DNA from 2 places in the Streptomyces sp. NPDC001068 genome. Region 1 is predicted to be linked to the other one. Evidence: riboswitches for the same ligand, from Rfam matches in the RefSeq annotation. Region 1 holds a riboswitch; the other holds the start of a gene.
The links. Region 1 has a riboswitch for glycine ahead of gcvP (aminomethyl-transferring glycine dehydrogenase). Riboswitches for the same ligand answer to the same signal wherever they lie in the genome.
Positions count from the first base shown of each region.

Region 2: another riboswitch for glycine. It lies ahead of gcvT (glycine cleavage system aminomethyltransferase GcvT); the one in region 1 lies ahead of gcvP (aminomethyl-transferring glycine dehydrogenase).

Region 1 covers NZ_JBIAYD010000013.1:4,861-16,794, forward strand. Annotated here, with positions in the region: gene ACFY3I_RS32815 (DUF881 domain-containing protein) at 1-771, shown strand, start outside; gene ACFY3I_RS32820 (FHA domain-containing protein) at 962-1,792, shown strand; gene ACFY3I_RS32825 (MerR family transcriptional regulator) at 1,834-2,571, shown strand; gene ACFY3I_RS32830 (bifunctional nuclease family protein) at 2,663-3,136, shown strand; gene ACFY3I_RS32835 (MerR family transcriptional regulator) at 3,411-4,094, shown strand; gene ACFY3I_RS32840 (DNA polymerase IV) at 4,184-5,518, shown strand; gene ACFY3I_RS32845 (PRC-barrel domain-containing protein) at 5,685-6,059, opposite strand; glycine riboswitch at 6,174-6,266, shown strand; gene gcvP (aminomethyl-transferring glycine dehydrogenase) at 6,442-9,327, shown strand; gene ACFY3I_RS32855 (ABC transporter ATP-binding protein) at 9,392-10,696, opposite strand; gene modB (molybdate ABC transporter permease subunit) at 10,693-11,541, opposite strand; gene modA (molybdate ABC transporter substrate-binding protein) at 11,538-11,934, opposite strand, start outside.
Region 2 covers NZ_JBIAYD010000011.1:384,069-396,002, reverse strand. Annotated here, with positions in the region: gene ACFY3I_RS30830 (hypothetical protein) at 1-290, shown strand, start outside; gene ACFY3I_RS30825 (hypothetical protein) at 368-1,861, shown strand; gene ACFY3I_RS30820 (L-serine ammonia-lyase) at 1,871-3,238, opposite strand; gene glyA (serine hydroxymethyltransferase) at 3,297-4,559, opposite strand; gene gcvH (glycine cleavage system protein GcvH) at 4,608-4,985, opposite strand; gene gcvT (glycine cleavage system aminomethyltransferase GcvT) at 5,119-6,246, opposite strand; glycine riboswitch at 6,404-6,501, opposite strand; gene ACFY3I_RS30800 (AAA family ATPase) at 6,664-7,350, shown strand; gene ACFY3I_RS30795 (enhanced serine sensitivity protein SseB) at 7,453-8,244, shown strand; gene ACFY3I_RS30790 (enhanced serine sensitivity protein SseB C-terminal domain-containing protein) at 8,462-9,256, shown strand; gene ACFY3I_RS30785 (hypothetical protein) at 9,373-9,603, opposite strand; gene ACFY3I_RS30780 (ABC transporter permease) at 10,043-11,041, shown strand; gene ACFY3I_RS30775 (ABC transporter substrate-binding protein) at 11,079-11,934, shown strand, end outside.

The DNA.
Region 1 (11,934 bases):
GCGGCGCCGGAAGCCGTTTCCGCCGACGAGTCGAAGCCCGGGGACGGGCTGACCGGCAGGCGGCGACTGGTCCAGGGACTGTGGCCGCCGCGGGTCAGCCGGGCCCAACTGATCGTCGCCGTGCTCCTGTTCGGGCTCGGATTCGGGCTCGCCGTGCAGGTGGCGTCGAACAGCGACAACGACAGCGCCCTGCGCGGTGCCCGCCAGGAAGATCTTGTTCGCATCCTCGATGAACTGGACGACCGTACTCAGCGTCTTGAGGACGAGAGGACAGGACTGGAGAAGCAGCGTCAGGAGTTGCAGAGCAGCTCCGACCAGGCGGCGGAGGCGCGCAGGCAGACGGCCGAGAAGGAGAGGCAACTCGGCATTCTGGCGGGCACCGTGGCGGCTCAGGGTCCTGGCATCACGATGACGGTCGACGACCCGAAGGGGACGGTGCAGGCGGACATGCTGCTCGACGCGATCCAGGAGCTGCGCGCGGCCGGTGCGGAGGCGATCCAGGTCAACGGCGTGCGCGTGATCTCCGGCACCTACCTGACGGATTCCGGCAAGAGTGTGAGCGTCGACGGGAACAAGATCACCCAGCCTTTCGTTTTCAAGGTGATCGGCAAGCCGCAGGACCTCGAACCGGCTCTCAACATCCCCGGAGGCGTGGTGCAGACCCTGGAGAAGGAACAGGCGACTGTGACCGTCGAACGATCGACCAAGATCGTCGTGGATGCCTTGCGACCGGCGAAGCAGCCTGACTACGCTCGGTCGACCTCACAGTGAACCGGTGGTGCATGCGGGACGTCCGGCGAGGGCATGAGGATGCGGGGGGTCGGCGCACCGGGGAACCGGGGCGTGGTGGAAACTGTCTGGTGGATACGGACGTTGTGTGGTTGTCCGGGTCGGCCGGTTTATTGAGTCAGGGTTCGTCCTGCCCCACGGGCGGGTCTGTTTCGGTCAAGGGGAATCGCCCGTGAAGTTGTTTTCGAAGTTGTTCGGCAAGAGCGCGCGAGAGGGCAGCGACAACGCGACCGCCCGTCATCGCGCACAGCCCGACGCGGACGGTCAGCGTCCGCTGTTCCGGGATCAGGTGGCTGGTCCGGGGGGTGACATTTCGGGAGGTCAGGGCGCGCCGTCAGTTGACCCGTCCCAGTCCGGCGGCATAGGTTTCGGGCAACCGTCAACCTCAGGTGCGGGTGGAGGGTTTACCTCCGGTCCGCACGCGTCCAACGTCCCGGCGGGGCAGCCGCGGCAGGAGGATCCGTCCATGTCGGCCCTGGTTTGTACGAGGTGCGGTAACCGCAACGCGGAGAACGCCCGCTTCTGTTCCAACTGCGGTGCCCCGCTGCGCGCGGGCGCCGTGCCCGAGCGGGCGTCGGAGACGACGTCCACGATCTCGATCTCCGGCCTCGAGGCCTACGACGCCGAGGTCACCGGGCAGACCCAGGCCCCGGCGCTCTCGCCGGAGGCCCAGGCGGCCGTCGACGCGCTGCCGCTGGGTTCCGCGCTGCTGGTGGTGCGCCGTGGCCCGAACTCGGGAAGTCGCTTCCTGCTGGACAGCGACCTGACCACGGCCGGCCGTCATCCGCAGAGCGACATCTTCCTGGACGACGTGACGGTCTCGCGCCGGCACGTGGAGTTCCGCCGCCAGCCGGACGGTTCGTTCACGGTGGCCGACGTGGGCAGCCTCAACGGCACCTACGTCAACCGGGAGCGCATCGACCAGGTCGCCCTGTCGAACGGTGACGAGGTCCAGATCGGCAAGTACCGGCTGGTCTTCTACGCGAGCCGGCAGGGCATCTGACCCTGCGGACCTCGTGCGGGGGCCCCAGGGAAGAAGGGTCCATGCTGCACACACCGAGCGGCGGTACCGGCAACGGCACCGCCGCCACGGAATCCGGGCTGATGAGCATCGGCACGGTGCTGAACGTGCTGCGCGACGAGTTCCCCGAAGTCACCATCTCAAAGATCCGCTTCCTGGAGTCCGAGGGGCTCATCGAACCCCGACGGACCCCCTCCGGGTACCGGAAGTTCAGTGCCGGGGACGTGGAGCGTCTCGGACACGTCCTGAGGATGCAGCGGGACCACTACCTGCCGCTGAAGGTGATCCGGGAGTACCTGGACGCCATGGAGCGCGGTGAGGCAGTACAGCTGCCCGTGCTGGGGCGGCAGCGGGACGGCGAGACGGTGGCGATCGTGCCCGAGGCGCCCGCGGTGGCGCGCATCGGCCGGGACGAGCTGCTCGCGGCCGCCGAGATCGACGAGAACCGTCTCACGGAGTGGGAGTCGTACGGGCTGCTCACTCCGGTGGAGGACGGCGTGTACGACTCCGAGGCGGTGACCGTGGCCGGGCTCGTGACCGAGCTGGGCAGATTCGGCATCGAGCCGCGGCATCTGCGGGCGATGAAGGCGGCCGCCGACCGTGAGGCGGGCCTGGTGGACCAGGTGGTGGCTCCGCTCAAGCGGCACCGCAATCCGCAGACCAGGGCCCACGCGGAGGCCCGTACGAAGGAGCTGGCGGCGCTCACGGTGAAACTGCATGCCGCGCTGGTGCAGACCGCTCTCGGGGTGCGGCTGCCGTGACCGCCGTGACAGGACCCGGGCCGAGGCCGGATCGGGCGCGCGTTCCGGGCCCGACTACCCAAACATCCCGGGCACGGCCTAGGGTTGCTGTGTGAACGAGCTCGATGTCGTAGGTGTCCGGGTGGAAATGCCCTCCAACCAACCGATCGTGCTCCTGCGCGAAGTGGGAGGCGACCGTTACCTTCCCATCTGGATCGGGCCGGGGGAGGCGACGGCGATCGCGTTCGCCCAGCAGGGCATGGCGCCCGCGCGGCCGCTGACCCACGACCTGTTCAAGGACGTGCTCGAGGCCGTCGGGCAGGAGCTCACCGAAGTACGCATCACGGACCTGCGTGAGGGCGTCTTCTACGCGGAGCTGGTGTTCGCCAGCGGCGTCGAGGTGAGCGCCCGCCCGTCCGATGCCATAGCGCTGGCGCTGCGCACCGGTACGCCGATCTACGGGAGCGACACGGTGCTGGACGACGCCGGCATCGCGATCCCGGACGAACAGGAGGACGAGGTGGAGAAGTTCCGCGAGTTCCTCGACCAGATCTCGCCCGAGGACTTCGGCACCAGCAGCCAGTGAGGGGCCTGCCGACCGGCCTGTCGGCCGTCTCCCGAGGGGGCGGTGGCGGGCCGGATGACGGCAGGTCACGGTTGGAACTCACGGGCAATTGCCAGCGGCCACTGAGAGCGTCCTACGCCTTCCCGGCAGAGCATTCGGCTAGCCTTTCCCCGCGGTGGGGCACGGGAAACCACTCCTAGGGTGATTATCACTCGGCGTGCCGAGTGTGGCGATCGTTGACGCACCCCTGGTGACTGCCTACCGTCGAGAAGGCAGGTCAAGGACGGAGGTCGGCGTGAGAAGCAGCGGCGACGGTATGGCCGGGGGTGTCCCGGGACGCGGTCTCGGGGAGAGCGGTCCGTACCCTCCCTCGAGCTCTCAACTTCGTTCGGGCCGGGGGGATCCCCAGCACGGCAGCACGGCCGGTCAGGCTCCGCAGCGGCCGACGGCAGTGCCCAGCGGCGGAGGGGCGGCGTCCATGGCGACCGAGGAGTTCGGCTACCGGGGGCCCACGGCCTGTGCGGCGGCCGGCATCACGTACCGGCAGCTCGACTACTGGGCCCGCACCGGTCTGGTCGAGCCCAGCGTGCGTCCGGCCTACGGCTCGGGCACCCAGCGCCTGTACAGCTTCCGGGACGTCGTCGTCCTGAAGATCGTCAAGCGGTTCCTGGACACAGGGGTCTCCCTCCAGAACATCCGCACCGCCGTCCAGCACCTGCGGGAACGCGGCTTCCGCGACCTGGAGCGGATGACCCTCATGAGCGACGGCGCCACGGTCTACGAGTGCACCTCGCCCGACGAGGTCCACGCGCTGCTCCAGGGCGGTCAGGGCGTCTTCGGGATCGCCGTCGGTGTGGTGTGGCACGACGTGGAGAGCGCGCTCTCCCAGCTGCACGGCGAGCGCGTCGACACCGGGGAGACGCTGGTCGGGCACAACCCCGCCGACGAGCTGGCCCGCCGCCGCAACAAGGCGGTCTGAGGGGCCGGCCCGCACCCGTACGGCTCTGTGACGCCCCGGCACGGTCGCGTGCCGGGGCATTGTCAGTGCTGTGGTGCAGCATCAAAGGTGTGAGAAACGCGCCCACGATCCTGCATCTCGACATGGATGCCTTCTACGCCTCCGTGGAGCAGGCGTCGAAGCCGAGCCTGCGCGGAAAGGCCGTGGTCGTGGGCGGGCTCGGACCGCGCGGTGTGGTGGCCACCGCCTCCTACGAGGCCCGGGTCTTCGGGGTGCACTCGGCGATGCCGATGGCACAGGCCCGCAGGCTGGCGCCGAACGCCGCGTACCTGGTGCCTCGCTTCGGGCTGTACCGGTCGATCAGCGAGCAGGTGATGGCGCTGCTGCACGAGCTGTCACCGCTGGTGGAGCCGCTGAGCCTGGACGAGGCGTTCGTGGACCTGGAGGCGGGTGAGGTGGCCTGGGACGCGGGATCGGCGAGGTCGGTGGGGGAGAGGCTGCGCGCGGACATACGGGGTGCCACGGGGCTCTCCGGGTCGGTCGGGCTCGCCGCCTCCAAGATGCTCGCGAAGATCGGCTCGGAGCAGGCCAAGCCGGACGGGCTGGTGCTGATCGAGCCGGGCACGGAGCGGGCCATGCTCGGGCCGATGCCCGTGCGGACCCTGCCGGGTGTCGGGCCGGCGACCGGAGACCATCTGCGACGGGCCGGGATCGCCACGGTCGACGAGATCGCCGAGGCGGGCGAGGACGAGGTGGTGCGGCTGCTGGGCAGGGCTCACGGTCAGGCGTTGTACGCGATGGCGCTGGCCCGCGACGAACGGCCCGTGGTCGCCGAGCGGGAGGCCAAGTCGGTGTCCGTCGAGGACACCTACGACGTGGACATCCACGACCGGCTGCGGGTGGGCATGGAGGTACGAAGGCTGGCCGACCGGTGTGTGCGCAGGCTGCGGGCGGCCGGGCTGTCCGGGCGGACCATCGTGATCAAGGTGCGGCGCTACGACTTCTCCACGCTCACCCGGTCGGAGACGCTCCGGGGGCCGACCGACGACCCGGCGGTGGTGCGGGAGGCCGCCGCGCGGCTGCTGGACTCCGTGGACACGACGGGCGGGGTGCGGCTGCTGGGCGTGGGCGTGTCGGGGCTCGCCGACTACACCCAGGAGGACCTCTTCGCGCAGGCGGCGGGTGAGGCGGCGGAGATCCTGGCCGAGGAGGAGACGGCCGAGCCGGTCGCCGAGCAGGAGGCCGTCAGCGAGCGGAGATGGCCCGCGGGGCACGACGTGCGGCATGCCGGGTACGGACACGGATGGGTGCAGGGGAGCGGGCTGGGGCGGGTGACGGTGCGGTTCGAGACGCCCTGGGCGGTGGAGCCGGGGCGGGTGCGGACCTTCCGGGTCGACGATCCCGAGCTGGAACCGGTGGACCCGCTGCCGCTGGTGCAGGGGTGACGGTACGTGCCGGGCGGTGGGGACCGGGCAGCCGGTCACGGGGTTCCCGCGCCCCTGGCGGGGCGCTGAGCCAGCCGGTTCCCGCCTGCGGTCGGCGGCGACGCGGCCCCGCACACGGCGACAATCCCCCCGCAGCGCCGGTGAGTGACCCCTTGGCGGCCCCCGGTCAGGCCCCCGTGTCCTCCGTTCCCGCCAGCTTGCCGAAGTCGTGGTCCGGAGGGGGCGGGGCCGTGGTGTCCAGGCCGTAGTGGTGATAGAGCTGGAGTTCCTGCTCGGGGGAGAGGTGGCGGCCCACCCCGAAGTCGGGGGCGTCCTTGATCAGGGCGCGGTCGAAGGGGACCTTGAGGGTGCCCTCGACCAGCTCGCTCGGCTCCAGGGGCACGAAGGCGTCCCGGGAGAACAGGCCGGTGCGTATGGCCGCCCACTCCGGCACCCCGGTCGCGTCGTCGAGGTAGACCTCGTCGATCGTGCCGATCTTCGTGCCGTTGCGGTCGAACGCCTTGCGGCCGATCAGGTTGCGCGGATCGATGTCGGTCTGCACGGGCCCTCCACTAGGTCGCAACTCATTCGTAAGCACTACAAAAGAGCACATTGAAGGAGGCGGCCACTCGAAGGCCCGTGTGTTGCCCTCGCTGGTAGGCTGGCAAGCGGCTGCTGACCCCGTGCGGGAGAGTCCTCCGGACACCGGAGGCGCCGAAGGAGCAAATCCTCCCCGGAATCTCTCAGGCCCACGTACCGCACGGACGAGGTCACTCTGGAAAGCAGGGCGGACGTCGTCGGCGTCCGCTCTCACCGACGGTGAAAGCCGGACACCCCTGGGTGTCCGGCGAAGCTCTCAGGTTGAGATGACAGAGGGGGAGGCCGTCGGGGTACCCGTGCCGGGGTACCCCTCGAAGGTCGCGTCAGACCAGGAGGCCTCCGCCATGACCGCCCAGCGTGTTCCGCTCTCCGAGCTAGAGCAGGGAATCCCCTTCGAGCAGCGCCACATCGGACCCGACGACGAGGCCCGGGCCAAGATGCTCGCCCAGGTCGGGTACGGCTCGCTCGACGAGCTGACGGCCGCCGCCGTGCCGGACGTGATCAAGAACGCCGACTCGCTGGAGCTGCCTGGCGCGCGCACCGAGGCCGAGGTCCTGGCCGAGCTCCGCTCGCTGGCCGACCGCAACCAGGTGCTCGGCTCGATGATCGGGCTGGGCTACTACGGCACCTTCACGCCGCCCGTCATCCTGCGGAACGTGATGGAGAACCCCGCCTGGTACACGGCGTACACCCCGTACCAGCCGGAGATCTCGCAGGGCCGGCTGGAGGCGCTGCTGAACTTCCAGACCGTGGTCGCCGACCTCACCGGACTGCCCACCTCCGGTGCGTCGCTGCTCGACGAGGGCACGGCCGCCGCCGAGGCCGTGGCCCTGTCGCTGCGCATGGGCAAGAACAAGAAGGGCGTCTTCGTCGTCGACGCGGACGCGCTGCCGCAGACGATCGCCGTGATAGAGACCCGGTGCGAGCCGACCGGCGTCGAGGTCGTCGTGGCGGACCTCAGCGACGGCATCCCGGCCGACCTCGCCGCGCGCGAGATCAACGGCGTGCTCGTCCAGTACCCGGGTGCCTCCGGTGCCGTACGCGACATCAAGCCGCTCGTCGAGCAGGCGCACGGGCTGGGCGCCCTGGTCACCGTCGCCGCCGACCTGCTCGCGCTGACCCTGCTGACCTCGCCGGGCGAACTGGGCGCTGACATCGCGGTCGGCACCACCCAGCGGTTCGGCGTGCCGATGGGCTTCGGCGGGCCGCACGCCGGCTACATGGCGGTGCGGGAGAAGTTCGCGCGCAGCCTGCCCGGCCGGCTCGTGGGCGTCTCCGTCGACGCCGACGGGCACAAGGCCTACCGGCTCGCGCTGCAGACCCGTGAGCAGCACATCCGCCGTGAGAAGGCCACCAGCAACATCTGCACCGCACAGGTGCTGCTCGCCGTGATGGCCGGCATGTACGCCGTCTACCACGGCCCCGAGGGGCTGCGGGCCATCGCGCGGCGGACCCACCGCTACGCCACGATCCTGGCCGCCGGGCTCGAGGCCGGCGGCGTCGAGCTCGTGCACGGCGCCTACTTCGACACCCTCACCGCGCGCGTGCCCGGCAAGGCCGCCGAGGTGGCCGCCGCCGCCCGGCAGAACGGGGTCAACCTGCGCCTCGTCGACGCCGACCACGTCTCCATGGCCTGCGACGAGACCACCACGCGCGCCCAGCTCGGTGCCGTGTGGGCGGCCTTCGGGGTCGACGGCGACGTCGAGGCCCTGGACACGGCCGCCGCGGACACCCTGCCCGAGGCGCTGCTGCGCGAGGACGGCTACCTGGGGCACCCCGTCTTCCACGAGCACCGGTCCGAGACCGCGATGCTGCGCTACCTGCGCCGCCTCGCCGACCGCGACTACGCGCTGGACCGGGGCATGATCCCGCTGGGCTCCTGCACCATGAAGCTCAACGCGACCACCGAGATGGAGCCGGTCACCTGGCCCGAGTTCGGCCAGCTGCACCCCTTCGCCCCCGCCGAGCAGGCACAGGGCTACCTGACGCTCATCCGGGAGCTGGAGGAGCGGCTCGCCGAGGTCACGGGCTACGACAAGGTGTCGCTGCAGCCCAACGCCGGCTCGCAGGGCGAGCTGGCCGGTCTGCTCGCCGTCCGCGCCTACCACCGCGCCAACGGCGACGAGCAGCGCACGGTGTGCCTGATCCCCTCCTCCGCGCACGGCACCAACGCCGCCAGCGCCGTGATGGCCGGGATGAAGGTCGTCGTCGTGAAGACCGCCGAGGACGGCGAGGTCGACGTCGAGGACCTGCGGGCGAAGATCGAGCAGCACCGCGACCAGCTCGCCGTACTGATGATCACCTACCCGTCCACCCACGGTGTGTTCGAGGAGCACGTCGCGGACATCTGCGCCCTGGTTCACGAGTCCGGTGGCCAGGTCTACGTCGACGGGGCCAACCTCAACGCCCTGGTCGGGGTCGCCAAGCCCGGGCACTTCGGCGGCGACGTCTCGCACCTGAACCTGCACAAGACCTTCTGCATCCCGCACGGCGGCGGCGGCCCGGGCGTCGGCCCGGTGGCCGTACGGTCCCACCTTGCGCCGTACCTGCCGAACCACCCGCTCCAGCCGGCCGCCGGCCCCGAGACGGGCGTCGGGCCGATCTCGGCCGCGCCCTGGGGTTCCGCGGGGATCCTGCCGATCTCGTGGGCGTACGTCCGCCTGATGGGCGGCGAGGGGCTCAAGCGCGCCACCCAGGTGGCCGTGCTCAGCGCCAACTACGTCGCCAAGCGGCTGGAGCCGCACTTCCCCGTGCTCTACACCGGCCCCGGCGGACTGGTCGCGCACGAGTGCATCATCGACCTGCGCCCGCTCACCAAGGCGACCGGCGTGAGCGTCGACGACGTCGCCAAGCGGCTCATCGACTACGGGTTCCACGCACCGACGATGTCCTTCCCGGTGGCCGGCACGCTCATGATCGAGCCGACCGAGTCCGAGGACCTGGGCGAGCTGGACCGGTTCTGTGAGGCGATGATCGCCATCCGCGCGGAGATCGACAAGGTCGGGGCGGGGGAGTGGCCCGCGGAGGACAACCCGCTGCGGGGCGCGCCGCACACCGCCGCCGCGCTCGGCGGGGAGTGGGAGCACGCCTACTCGCGTGCCGAGGCCGTGTTCCCGGCCGGGGTGTCCGCCGCCGACAAGTACTGGCCGCCGGTACGCCGGATCGACCAGGCCTTCGGCGACCGGAACCTGGTCTGCTCCTGCCCGCCGCTGGACGCCTACGAGGACTGATCCACGGCGGTGGGAACGTGACGTGACGGAGGCCCCGCTTCGGCGGGGCCTCCCGCATGTGGTGCTACGCCGGGTAGGCGTGGGTCTGTGTCGCCTTCACCGTCGCCCAGACCGGGGCGCCCGGACGCAGGTCCAGTTCCGCGACCGCGACCGTGGTGAGGTCGGCGGCCAGGGGAAGCTCGCCGGTCAGGTCGGCGCGGATCCGGTCGCCGTGGATCTCCAGACCGGCCACCTCGCAGCGCCAGACGTTGCGGGCGCTGGCCCCGGTGGGGCGGTCCCGGAACAGGGTGACGGCGCTCGGCGGGAACGCGACGAAGGCGTCACCGGTGAGGTGCTCGGTGGTGGCGACGACGGCGCCGGAGTCCAGCCGGACCAGGTGGCCCCCGGCCTCGGTCTCGGCCCGGCCGCGGTAGAGGTTGAGGCCGACCAGGTGGGCGATGTAGTCGGTGCGGGGGTGGCGGGCGATGTCCGCGGGGGTGCCCTGCTGGACGATCCGTCCGTGCTCGATGACGATCAGCCGGTCGGCCAGCACCATGGCGTCCAGCGGGTCGTGGGTGACCAGGACCGCCACGGCCTCGAACTCGGCCAGATGGCGGCGGAGCTGGGAACGCACGTCGAGGCGGGTGCGGGCGTCGAGGGCGGCGAGGGGCTCGTCCAGGAGCAGCAGGCGGGGGCGGGTGGCCAGGGCGCGGGCCAGTGCGACGCGCTGGGCCTGGCCGCCGGAGAGGCGGCGGGGCTTGGCGCCGGTGTGGTCGGCGAGGCCCATGCGGTCCAGCCACGCGGCCGCCTGGGCGCGGGCCTCGGCCTTCGTCGCGCCATGGCAGCGGGGGCCGAAGGCGACGTTGTCCAGGGCGGTGAGGTGGGGGAAGAGGAGGTAGTCCTGGAAGACGACTCCGACGGGGCGGGACTCGGGCGGTGTGCGGTCCAACTCCTCGCCGTCCAGGCGGAGATGGCCGGCGGTGAGGGGGGTGAGTCCGGCCAGGGCGCGGAGCGCGGTGGTCTTCCCGGCGCCGTTGGGGCCGAGGAGGGCGACGACCTCGCCGGGGGCGGCGGTGAGGGTGATGTCCAGGTGGAACGCGGGGCGGGTGACGATCAGGTGGGCGTCGAGGGCGTCGAGGGCGTCGAGCGCGTCGAGCGCGTGGGGGGAGTGCGGGTGTGGGGCTGGGTGCGGGTGGGTGGGGGCTGCCCGGCCTCCGGCCGGGATGTGTTTCCCGCCCGCACCACCCGCGCGGGCATCAGGGGCAGGTGCGGCGGGCCCCTGCGGGGGTCGTGCGCCGTCGGCGGCCGCGGGTGTGGTGTGGCGTGGTTGCGCGCCGTCGGTGGTCGCGCGTGGGGTGTGGGGCGGTCCGGTGGGGTCGGGGGTGGTCATGAGGCGGTCATCCAGCGGTCGCGTAGTCCTGCGAGTACGGCGATCGAGACGGCCAGCAGCACCAGGCTGAGGGCGATCGCCGCGTCGGGGTCGTTCTGGAGGGCCAGGTACACCGCGAGCGGCATGGTCTGGGTGCGGCCCGGGAAGTTGCCGGCGAACGTGATCGTCGCACCGAACTCGCCGAGCGCGCGGGCCCAGGCAAGGACCGAACCGGCCGCGATGCCGGGGGCGATGAGCGGCAGCGTGACCCTGCGGAACGCCGTGAAGCGGGACGCGCCCAGCGTCGTCGCCGCCTCCTCGAACCGCGGGTCGGCCGCCCGCAGCGTGCCCTCGACGCTGATCACCAGGAAGGGCATGGCCACGAACGACTCCGCGATCACCACCGCGGTCGTGGTGAACGGCAGCGTGATCCCGAACCAGGAGTCCAGCCACTGCCCGACGATCCCGTTGCGGCCGAGGGCCAGGAGCAGGGCCACGCCGCCGACCACCGGAGGGAGGACCAGGGGGAGGGTCACCAGCGCCCGTACCAGGCCCCGTCCTCGGAACTCGGTGCGGGCCAGGAGCCACGCCAGCGGAACCCCCAGGACCAGGCTCACGGCCGTCGCCGCGGTCGCGCTGAGCAGCGACAGCTGGAGGGCCTGCCACACCTCCGTGCTGGTCAGCAGCGACGGGAGGCTGCCCCAGGGGGCGCGGACGAGGAGGGCGAGCAGCGGCAGCAGGAGGAAGACCAGCGCCACCGCTCCGGGGAGGAGGAGCGGTAGCGGCACGGCCGAGCGGACACGCCGGCGCCGTGAGCCGCCCGTGACGGCGGCGGCCCCGGCGCCCGGCTCGTCGACCTTCGTCACGGCTTGAGGAACCCGGCCTGGTTCAGGACCTGCTGGCCCTCGGGGGACTGCACAAGTGCGATGAACGCCTTGGCCACCGCCGGGTTCGGGGCGTCCTTCAGCAGGGCGATCGGGTAGTCGTTGATGGCGTCGGCGGACTCGGGGAACTCCACGCCCTCCACCTTGTCACCCGCGGCCTTCACATCGGTCTTGTAGACGACCGCGGCGTCGGCCTCCTTCAGGACCACCTTGTTGAGGGCCGACTTCACGTCCTCCTCGTAGGAGACCGGGGTCAGCTTGAGCTTGCTCGCGTCCAGCGCCTTCTGCGCGGCGGCGCCGCACGGCACCGTCTTGTCGCAGAGGACCACCTTCAGCGAGGACTTGGTGAGGTCCTTGAGCGAGGCGACCTTGTCG
Region 2 (11,934 bases), on a different contig from region 1:
GGGTCGTGCTGTCGAAGGGGCCCGCCGAAGACCCCGGCAGGTTCGCCTTTGACTTCGGCACCGTCACCGCCGTGGTCACGCTGGCCGGCACACTTCTCTTCAAGGAGCCCGTGATCCCCGAGCTGTACCGCCTGTTGCGGCGGCGGGGCGACGGCCAGAAGGTGGTGGTCGAGGGACCGCACGGCAGGGTCGAACTCGGCTCCCGCGAACGGCCTCTCTCGGAAGCAGAGATCAGGGCTGCGGTGGAACTGGTCGCGGGCGCGAGGCAGACGCCGGACGGCGACGGCTGAGACACCGCGCACCCGAACGACTCCGGGAGCGCGACAGACCGAGTCCGGGACACGACGACGAGCCCGAGGTGCAGCGTATGAGTTCGGGATACGGCGAGTTCGACCCCAAGTTCCCCGGAATCTCGTTGCACGCGCAGTCCGCTGCGGCCTGGGAGCGGATCAGCCGCTTCTCCATAGGTTCCGAGACTCCCGATCCGGCTGCCGCGACCACATCCGAGGGCTTCCTGGACGCGGTATCGAGCCTGAGCGTGACGATCCACGAACTGCGCCACTTCCACGACTTCCTGATCTCGGACCACGGCTCCCGCCTGGTGCGGGCCCGGCTCCAGGTCGTACTGAACATGGTGGAGGTCGTGCAGGCCTTCCGGCACCTGGACGCTTGGCGGCAGGCCAACGTCGTGCTCACCCCGCTGTCCGAATGGTGCCGGCTGGAACCGGACGAACGGCAGGCGGAGATCGACGGCCTCAACTGGGCTGGCGCCGACTACCGTCCGCCGGATCTGCCGTACTTCGCGCAGGACTGGTCACCGCCGGACCGAGGGCTGGCCGGCCTGCACGACGTCTCCGCGGAGATGCTCGGCCGCCAGCTTCAGCTCTGTGGCTTCTACCAGGACCGCGTCCGCCTGTTGAACGGCAAGCCGGAGGGGCTGGAAGAAGCGCCCTATTATCCGCAGCAGTTCGCGGAGGCGTCGGCGATCCTCTGCCAGCAGGCGGAGATCACGAGTGCCTGGGACGCCGAGACGGCCCAAAAATTCACGGCCGTGCTGCTTGCGCCGGGCAACCGCTACGGCATGGCGCTGGCCCATGTCGGCGCCCTCTTCGGCGGTCGGGGCGGGGTGGACGCGGCCTTGGTGGCGGGTTTCCTCGGCTGGTGTCTGTTCGGCAATTACGAGTCCGGCGCCGATGCCTTCCCGATCGTGCGGTTCGGCCGGCTCGGTCAGGTCCTGCTGGAGCGGCCCCGCGACACGGTTCCTGCCGTCACCCCCAGGACTCCGGAGGAATGGCACCGGCTCTTCGCCCGCTGGGACGACCTGACCGACCAGCCCTCCACGATGGACGATCTGGTTCGCTCGGTACGCGAGACGGAGCTGTCGTACGCGAAGGTGTGCTCGCGGGTGAGGGAGACGGCCCGGGACGAGCTGTACGGGGATTTCCTGACTGGAGTGGGGCAGATCGTGCGGGCGCGATCCCACATGGTGGAGCGGTTCCTGGCCGATCCGGGCGGCTATCTGAGCCCCTTCGCCTACCGGCTGAACATGGACCGCTGGACAGCGGCGCCCCTGAAGATCACGCTGCCCGCGGACGCCGCGCTCACCGGGGTGGACGAGGAACGCTGGTCGGTCCACGCCTCTCAGCGGGACAGGACGGGGCGTCTCCTGGTCACCGTCATGGGCCTGCGTGAACCACTGCGCGGAGTCCGGCACATCGATCCCGAGGCCGCGTTTCAGGTGTATCACCTGGCCAGCGTGGCCGAGGTCCTGATCGGCCCCTGTCCCCCGGACGTCAGCCCGCTGGACCGCGCCCTCGCGGAGACCTTGCTGGGCGTCCCGACGCTGCCCCTGATCCGCTAGCCGGCCCCGCTAGCACTCGATGATGTTCACAGCCAGCCCACCCCGCGCCGTCTCCTTGTACTTGACGCTCATGTCGGCGCCCGTGTCCTTCATGGTCTTGATGACCTTGTCCAGGGACACCTTGTGCGAGCCGTCGCCGCGCATGGCCATGCGGGCCGCGGTGACCGCCTTGACCGCGGCCATGCCGTTGCGCTCGATGCAGGGGATCTGGACCAGGCCGCCGACCGGGTCGCAGGTGAGGCCGAGGTTGTGCTCCATGCCGATCTCGGCCGCGTTCTCGACCTGCTCCGGGGAGCCGCCCAGCACCTCGGCCAGCGCGCCCGCCGCCATCGAGCAGGCGGAGCCGACCTCGCCCTGGCAGCCGACCTCGGCGCCGGAGATGGAGGCGTTCTCCTTGAAGAGCATGCCGATCGCGCCGGCGGCGAGGAGGAAGCGGACCACGCCCTCCTCGTCGGCGCCGGGAACGAAGTTGATGTAGTAGTGCAGGACCGCCGGGATGATGCCCGCCGCGCCGTTCGTGGGGGCGGTGACCACCCGGCCGCCGGCCGCGTTCTCCTCGTTGACGGCCATCGCGTAGAGCGTGATCCACTCCATCGCGTGCGCCAGCGGGTCGCCCTCGGCGCGCAGTTGGCGGGCGGTGACGGCGGCCCGGCGGCGGACCCGCAGACCGCCCGGCAGGATGCCCTCCCGGGACATGCCGCGCGAGACGCACGCCTGCATCACCCGCCAGATGTCCAGCAGACCCTCGTGGATCTCCTCGTCGGTTCGCCAGGCGCGCTCGTTCTCCAGCATCAGCGCGGAGATCGACAGGCCGGTCTCCTTCGTCAGGCGCAGCAGCTCGTCGCCCGTGCGGAAGGGGTACTTCAGGATCGTGTCGTCCAGCTTGATGCGGTCCGCGCCGACCGCCTCCTCGTCGACCACGAACCCGCCGCCGACCGAGTAGTACGTCTTGGACAGCAGCTCCGCCCCGGAGGCGTCGTACGCCCACAGGGTCATGCCGTTGGCGTGGTACGGCAGGGTCTTGCGGCGGTGCAGCTTCAGGTCGGCGGTGAAGGAGAACGCGATCTCGTGCTCGCCCAGCAGGGACAGGCGTCCGCCGGTCCTGATGGCCTCGACCCGCTCGTCGGCGTGCTCCACGTCGACGGTGCGCGGCGAGGCGCCCTCCAGCCCGAGCAGCACCGCCTTCGGGGTGCCGTGCCCGTGGCCGGTCGCGCCGAGCGACCCGTACAGCTCGGAGCGTATCGAGGTGACGGAGTCCAGCAGCCCCTCGTTGCGCAGGCGCAGGGCGAACATGCGGGCCGCGCGCATCGGGCCGACGGTGTGGGAACTCGACGGCCCGATGCCGATCGAGAACAGGTCGAAGACCGAGATGGCCACGGGGGAACTCCTTGGAAAGGGGTGGGGGCACACGCCATCGGGTGCCCCCACCAGGGAACTACTTGTTCAGACCGGGGTAAAGCGGGTGCTTCACGGTCAGTGCCTCGACCCTGGCCCGGAGGGCCGCCGCGTCGTAGGACGGCTTCAGCGTCTCGGCGATCACGTCCGCGACCTCGGCGAAGTCCTCGGCCGTGAAGCCGCGGGTGGCCAGCGCCGGGGTGCCGATCCGCAGCCCCGAGGTGACCATCGGCGGACGCGGGTCGTTCGGGACGGCGTTGCGGTTGACCGTGATGCCCACCTCGTGGAGGCGGTCCTCGGCCTGCTGGCCGTCCAGCTCGGACTCGCGCAGGTCGACGAGGATCAGGTGCACGTCCGTGCCGCCGGACAGGACGTTCACCCCGGCCTCGCGGGCGTCGGGCGCGGTGAGCCGCTCGGCGAGGATGCGCGCACCCTCCACCGTACGACGCTGGCGCTCCTTGAAGTCCGCCGAGGCGGCGACCTTGAAGGAGACCGCCTTCGCCGCGATCACGTGCTCCAGGGGACCGCCCTGGAAGCCCGGGAAGACGGACGAGTTCAGCTTCTTCGCGAACGCCTGGCGGGCCAGGATGATGCCACCGCGCGGACCGCCGAGGGTCTTGTGGGTGGTGGAGGTGACCACGTCGGCGTACGGCACCGGGTTCTCGTGCAGACCGGCGGCGACCAGGCCGGCGAAGTGGGCCATGTCGACCCACAGGTACGCCTCGACCTCGTCGGCGATCCGCCGGAACTCCGCGAAGTCCAGCTGGCGCGGGTACGCCGACCAGCCGGCGATGATCACCTTGGGCCGGTGCTCCTTGGCGAGCCGCTCGACCTCGGCCATGTCCACCAGACCGGCGTCGTCGACGTGGTACGCGACCACGTCGAACTGCTTGCCGGAGAAGTTCAGGCGCATGCCGTGGGTCAGGTGGCCGCCGTGCGCGAGGTCCAGACCGAGGATGGTGTCGCCGGGCTGGGCCAGTGCGAACAGGGCCGCCTGGTTGGCGGAGGCACCGGAGTGCGGCTGCACGTTGGCGTACTCGGCGCCGAACAGCTCCTTCACCCGGTCGATGGCGATCTGCTCGGTGACGTCGACGTGCTCGCAGCCGCCGTAGTAGCGGCGGCCGGGGTAGCCCTCGGCGTACTTGTTGGTGAGGACCGAGCCCTGCGCCTCCATGACCGCGACCGGAGCGAAGTTCTCCGAGGCGATCATCTCCAGGGTGGACTGCTGGCGCACCAGCTCGGCGTCGACCGCGGCCGCGACCTCGGGGTCCAGCTCGTGCAGGGGCGTGTTCAGAACGGACATCTGTTTCTACGACTCCTGTTTCCTACGACTCCTGGTTTCCGCGACGTCTCAGCCGGCGGTGAAGGCGGTGTACTCGTCGGCGGAGAGCAGGTCGGCCGGCTCGTCCGCGAAACGCACCTTGAACAGCCAGCCGCCCTCGAAGGGGGCCGAGTTCACCAGGGACGGGTCGTCCACGACGTCCTCGTTGACCTCGGTGATCTCACCGGTGACCGGCGAGTAGAGGTCGGAGACCGACTTGGTCGACTCCAGCTCGCCGCAGGACTCGCCCGCGGTGACGGTGTCGCCGACGGCCGGGAGCTGGACGAAGACGACGTCACCGAGCGCGTTGGCCGCGTGCTCCGTGATGCCGACCGTCGACACGCCGTCCGCGGCGGCCGACAGCCACTCGTGCTCCTTGCTGTAACGCAGCTGCTGGGGGTTGCTCATGGCGTGAATTCTCCTGTACGCGGGGGAGTGGTGAGGGAAGAAGACTGCGGGAAACATGCGTGAGCAGCGCAAATGTGCGCAGGCTCACGCGCCGCCGAGCCCAGTGTCTCCTTCTGGGCCGGCCGCTGGGGGTCTACTTCTGGCGCTTGTAGAACGGCAGGGCCACGACCTCGTACGGTTCGTGGCTGCCCCGGATGTCGACGCCGACACCCTCGGTGCCGGGGGCCGCGTGCGCCGCGTCGACGTACGCCATGGCGATCGGCCTGCCGAGCGTGGGGGAGGGGGCGCCGGAGGTGACCTCGCCGATCACCTTGCCGTCCGCCACCACCGGGTACCCGGCACGCGGCACCCGGCGGCCCTCGGCGACCAGGCCGACCAGAACCCGCGGCGGCTCGGCGGCGGCCCGGTCGGCGGCCTCCTGGAGCGCCTCGCGGCCCACGAAGTCGCCGTCCTTCTCGAACTTCACCACCCGGCCGAGACCGGCGTCGAAGGGGGTCAGCGAGGTGGTCAGCTCGTGCCCGTAGAGCGGCATGCCCGCCTCCAGGCGCAGGGTGTCCCGGCAGGACAGCCCGCAGGCCACCAGGCCGACACCGGCGCCGGCCTCGGTGAGGGCCTCCCACAGGGCGACCGCGTGCTCCGGCTGCACGAACAGCTCGAAGCCGTCCTCGCCGGTGTAGCCGGTGCGGGCGATCAGCGCCGGGACGCCGGCGACGGTGCCGGGCAGACCGGCGTAGTACTTGAGGCCGTCCAGGTCGGCGTCGGTGAGCGACTTCAGGATCCCCGGCGACTCGGGCCCCTGGACGGCGATCAGCGCGTACGCGTCCCGGTCGTCGCGCACCTCGGCGTCGAAGCCGGCGGCCCGCTCGGTCAGCGCGTCGAGGACCACCTGCGCGTTCGAGGCGTTGGCCACGACCAGGTACTCGGTCTCGGCCAGCCGGTAGACGATCAGGTCGTCGAGGATGCCGCCGTCGGTCCGGCAGATCATGGTGTAGCGGGCGCGGCCGACGCCGACGGAGGCGATGTTGCCGACCAGGGCGTGGTTCAGCAGGGCGGCGGCCTCGGGGCCGGTCACCGCGATCTCGCCCATGTGGGAGAGGTCGAAGAGGCCGGCCCTGGTCCGCACGGCGACGTGCTCGTCGCGCTCGGAGCCGTAGCGCAGCGGCATGTCCCAGCCGGCGAAGTCGGTCATGGTGGCGCCGAGCGAACGGTGCAGGGCATCGAGCGCGGTACGGCGGAGTGCGGCGGAGTCGGAACTGCTCATCGGTCGGTCGTCTCCCAAAGATCCCAGGGCATGACAGGCGAGGTCTGTCCTCCCCATCTGTCATCGGAACCTGAGAGGTTCGCCTCGACCACCGAAGTGGTCACGGCTTGCACCTTGGGTGGGACCGCCGGTACGGCGGCCCGCTTTTCAGATGTGCCTCGCCCGCGCGGTAACGGTGCCTGAGAGATTCAAGGGAGGGACTTGCTCCTTCGGCGCCCCGGCGAAGACTGCCGAGGACTCTCCCGCGCGGATTCAAACGGCCGGTATGCAGTTGGCGCGGACATCATCGCATGCCCGGCCGGGCTTTGTAACAGGCCTGTGGCCGGAAGCGGACGGAACCGCGAGACACCGTCCATTACCTTCTCTTTACGATAAGTGGGGAGAACCTTTCCTGAGCCCCCAGGGAGGACGGTCACGGTGACAAGGACCACGGCATACGCGACGACGTCAGGCATCGCCCTGCCCGGCCAGCCGGCGGCCCCGGCCCGCGAGCGGTGCGATCAGCGCCCGGCACGAGTCGTCCGCGACCTGCGCGACCGGGCCGGCCGCAGCCCGCACGGCCTGTTCTTCGGCCCCGGTGACCTGGTCGTGGTCACCGGACTGCCCGGCAGCGGCAAATCGACCCTCATGCACCGCACCGTCCAGGGCCTCCGGGTCGACTCGCAGGACACCCGCGACCGCTGGGACGCCCGCCTGGCCCGCTTCCTGCCGTACGCCGTCTACCGCCCGCTGGTCCGCCTCGCCCACTACGCCGGACTGCGCCGCGCGCTGCGCACCGGCGAGGGCGTGGTGGTGCACGACTGCGGAACCCAGGCCTGGGTGCGCGACTGGCTGGCCCGCGCGGCCCGCCGCCGCGGCGGCACCCTGCACCTGCTGCTCCTGGACGTCACGCCCGGCACGGCACTGCAGGGCCAGCGCGCGCGGGGCCGGGGCGTCTCCCGGTACGCCTTCCTGCGTCACCGCCACGCGGCCACCCGCCTGGTGCGCGCGGTGGCGCGGGGCGGGCTGCCCGAGGGCGTCGGATCGGCGGTGCTCCTCGACCGGGACGCGGCGGACGTGCTGCGCCGGATCGCCTTCCGCGAGCCGGAGAACCTCGCCGGGTAGGGCCGCCGGGCAGCGGGGCGGTTCACGGGACGAGGCATTGTCACAGCCACCCGCTAGCCTTTTGAGACTCAGCAGCAGCGGTTTCCAGCAGGCGGTAGGCAGATGGACTTCCCGGCGGACATTCCCGCGGACTTCCCGGCACAGGCGCACCCCCACCCGCACGGCGGTTGGCCCGGCAACGAACTGGAGGAGGTCCTGTCGGCCTCCCTCGGCGTCCCCGCGGCGGCGGGACGGCTCATCGAGGTACTCGCCCGCAGTTTCCTGTGGATCCCGCTGCCGGAGGGCGGCGGCCCGCACAGCGGGTCCCTCGACCTGCCCACCACGGAGATCGAGGGCCGGGTGTACGTCCCGGTCTTCAGCTCCGAGGAGCAGTTCCGCCAGGTGACGGGCTCGCACCTGTCGTACACGGTCGCCCCGGCCGTCGAGTTCGCCCGCGGCCTGCCCCCGCAGGTCGGCATCGCCGTCAACCCCGGAGGCATGGTGGGTGTCCCGCTGCCGCCGGAGGCGGTCGCCGAGCTGTGCCGCGGCGGCCGCAGCGAACTGGACGGTCCCGCCTCGGGCGGCCGGGTCCGGCTGTACGAACCGGACTGGCAGGACGACCCCATGGACTTCCTGGCCGCCGCCTCCGCCGAGTTCGCGCAGACCGGCGTGGTCGCCACGGCCCGCCGCTGCCTGGCGGTGGTCGAGACGGCGGACCCGGTGATGTTCGTGGGCGTCGAACTCTCCCAGTGGGAAGGGGACATCCGGGCGCTGCCCCTGGAGGCGCTGGGCAGGGCGCTGGGCCGGATCCCGCTGAATTGGCCGGTGAACCTGGTCCTGCTCGACGTGGCCGACGACCCGGTGGGCCACTGGATGCGGGAGAACGTACGCCCCTTCTACCAGTACGGCCACTAGAGAACGGCCGGTACGGCCACGACGGAACGGCCGGTACGGCCACGACGGAACGGCCGGTACGGCCGCCGGAGACGACCTGGGGCAGCCGGCCCGGGGGCAGGGGGAACCGCGCGCCGGGCCACGACGAAACCCGCACCCCGACGAACAATCGGCCCCCGCTGCCTTGACGCTTAAGCTGTCCCCGAACGCGGGGCGACAAATGAAGGGGCGGTAACACGTGAGCGCCAGCGGCACCGCGGCGACCGGGCAGGTCGAGCACATGCTGCGCCAGGTAACCCCCGGGCGCTACGACGCCTACGAGGCACTCCTCCGCGCCCTCGCCACGCCGTCCTCGGGCCAGGTCTGGATGCTCCTGTGGCACGGCCAGGGCGGCTCTCCCGACGCGCAGTACGGGAACATGGAGGTCGAGGGCCACGGTTACGCGCCCTGTGTGACCTCGGCACAGGAACTGTCGGCGAGTGGCTGGAACCGTTCCTACGAGGTGGTCGACGGGCTCGACGTGGCCCGCACGCTCTATCCCGACCACTTCGGCCTGTGGCTCAACCCGCACGCTCCCGGCGGCGGGGTCGGCATCCCCTGGACGGACCTGCGCCGCATCGCGACGGGCCTGGAGCGGCAGCCCGCGGGGCCGCTGCGGCTGGCCGAACCGGCCATCGAGATCCCGCAGTTCTACGCCCTGCTGACGCAGAACGCGCACCGCACCCCCGCGGTCCGCTCGCTGCGGCGTGCCTGGGTGCAACCGTCGATCGGCACGCCGTATCTCGCGATCGGGCTCGACGTGTACGACACGTCGCCGCCGGCCGTGGACTCGGTCCGGGCGATGATGCAGCAGTCCGTCGGCGTGGTGCCGGACGGGCTGCCGGTGTCGACGGTCGCGATGACCGACGAGTACGACCCGGTGGTGATGTGGATGCGGGCCGCGGCCCGCCCGTTCTACGACCGTGAGGCGCATGCGGCCCTGCCGCCGGCACCGGCCGGCGGTTACGGCTATCCCGGTCCGAGGACCTACTGAGCGACGGGCACCGCGAACGCGGTTGCCGGACCAGAGAAATCCGGGTGGGCGGCGAATGATTCTGCCGCCCACCCGGATTTCTGTTGCCGACGCCCCGCGTCGGTCGTGCGCCGGTATCACGGCTTGGGCGCGCAGCCGTTCACGCTGCTGTTGCGCTTGCCGCGGACCGGCCCACGCGACTGGTGGGAGGCGTTCGGCGGAACGGCGATGAAGGCAATGAAGCCGGCCCCGTGAATTCGGTTCGGCAAGCAATGACCGAAATCCTGATCGGCCACTCTGTTCGCGGGGAGGAAACGGAGGAGCAGCCCTGAAAAGCGCATGACAATGAGGCGAGTGACGTCGGTCACTTCGGTGGTTGGTCCTCGGTTCGTGTCCGCCCCCCCCGCCTCCCTCGCGTCCGCATGGCGGTGTGCGGGGGTCGATGGGCAGTCGCGAGGGTATCTCCGCGCGTAGACTCGGCTGTTCGGTGGGGAGTTGGGACTTTTGTCGGAATCGATTCCGTCCGACCTCTGTGTCCACTCGTCCGGATACCGGAAACCCAGATCGTCATCACGGTTGCGCATACTTTCTCCATCAGGCCTGGCGCGTGATCACCACTGCATTGAAGACTCGCCTCTCAGACGCGAAGTCACCGATCCTGCGGGCCAGTACGTCGTACCGGCCGATGGGTCTCGTGGACAGTCGGGCCGTTACCTTTGGCGCCCACCGCGCAACAAGCAAGCGAACCAAGCCGCCCACCGCGGCGGACAAAAGCCGGTCACCACCGGTGAGAGGGGTCAGGTCACTGTGACCGCACCGATCGAGACCACCGGAGCGGCAGCCGAGGCACAGCCGGAGGCTGTGCTGGCGAACGCCACCAAGGGGCAGATCGAGGGCCGTTCCCTCGGGCAGATCGCCTGGACCCGGTTCAAGAAGGACAGGGTCGCCGTGGCCGGCGGCATCGTTGTCTTCCTGCTGATTCTCGTGGCGATCCTCTCCCGCCCCATCCAGGCCATGTTCGGCCTCGATCCCAACGCCTTCCACCAGGACCTGATCGACGCCAACACCTCGCTGCCGACCGGCGGTTTCGGTGGCATGAGTCTTGATCACCCGCTGGGTGTGGACCCGAAGTTCGGTCGGGACATCGCCACCCGCGTGCTGGAGGGCTCCTGGGTGTCGCTGGTGGTCGCTTTCGGCTCGACCATCCTGTCGAACGTGATCGGCGCGATCATGGGTGTCGTCGCGGGCTACTACGGAGGCCGTGTCGACTCGGTCATCAGCCGGCTGATGGACACCTTCCTGGCCTTCCCCCTCCTGCTGTTCGCGATCGCCATCTCCGCCACCCTCCAGGGCGGCGCGTTCGGCCTGAACGGACTGCCGCTCCACCTCAGCGTGCTGATCTTCGTCATCGGCTTCTTCAACTGGCCCTACCTGGGCCGGATCGTGCGTGGCCAGACCATGGCCCTGCGGGAGCGCGAGTTCGTCGACGCCTCCCGCGGCATGGGTGCCAAGGGCCCGTACATCCTGTTCCGCGAGCTGATGCCCAACCTGGTCGGCCCGATCATCGTCTACTCGACGCTGCTCATCCCGACCAACATCCTCTTCGAGGCGTCCCTGAGCTTCCTCGGCGTCGGCATCCAGCCCCCGCAGGCGTCCTGGGGCGGCATGCTCCGCGAAGCCGTGACGTACTACCAGGTCGATCCGCAGTACATGATCGTGCCCGGCCTTGCCATCTTCGTGACCGTGCTGGCGTTCAACCTGCTCGGTGACGGTCTCCGCGACGCTCTCGACCCCCGCAGCCGCTGACGCCTGCTGTCACCGAGAGCCCGACAAGTTTCCGACAATGGAGGGGAACCCACCCATCATGCGAAGGTCAGCGCTGGCCGCGATCGCGGCCATCGGCTCCGCCACCCTGCTGGTTGCAGGGTGCAGCAAGGCCGATGACAACAAGGACAGCAACGGAGGCGGCAGCTCTGCCGCGGCCAACGCGGCTACCACGGGTGTCGTCAACGCGTCCGACAAGAAGGGCGGGACGCTCACCTACGAGCTGTCCGACGTCCCGGACTCGTTCGACCCGGGTAACACGTACTACGCCTACATGTACAACCTCAGCCGGCTGTACGCCCGCCCGCTGATGACGTTCCAGCCGGGCCCCGGTTCCAAGGGCAACACCCTGGTCCCGGACCTCGCCGCGAGCAAGGGCGTCCCGAGCGACGGCGGCAAGACCTGGACGTACAAGCTGCGTACGGGCCTGAAGTACCAGGACGGCACGGCGATCACGTCCAAGGACGTCAAGTACGCCGTCGAGCGCTCCAACTTCGCGCGTGACGTGCTCTCCCTCGGCCCGAACTACTTCCAGCAGTTCCTGGTCGGCGGCGACAAGTACAAGGGTCCCTACAAGGACAAGAGCGCCAAGGGCCTCTCGTCCATCGAGACCCCGGACGACACCACGATCGTCTTCCACCTGAAGCAGGCCTTCCAGGAGTTCGACTACCTGGTCTCGGCCCCGCAGACGGCCCCGGTCCCGCAGGCCAAGGACAACGGCGTCGACTACGTCAAGAACATCGTGTCCTCCGGCTCGTACCAGTTCCAGAGCTACGAGGACGGCAAGCAGGCCGTGCTCGTCCGCAACAAGAACTGGGACGCGAAGACGGACCCGCTGCGCAAGCAGCTGCCGGACAAGATCGTCGTCAACCTGA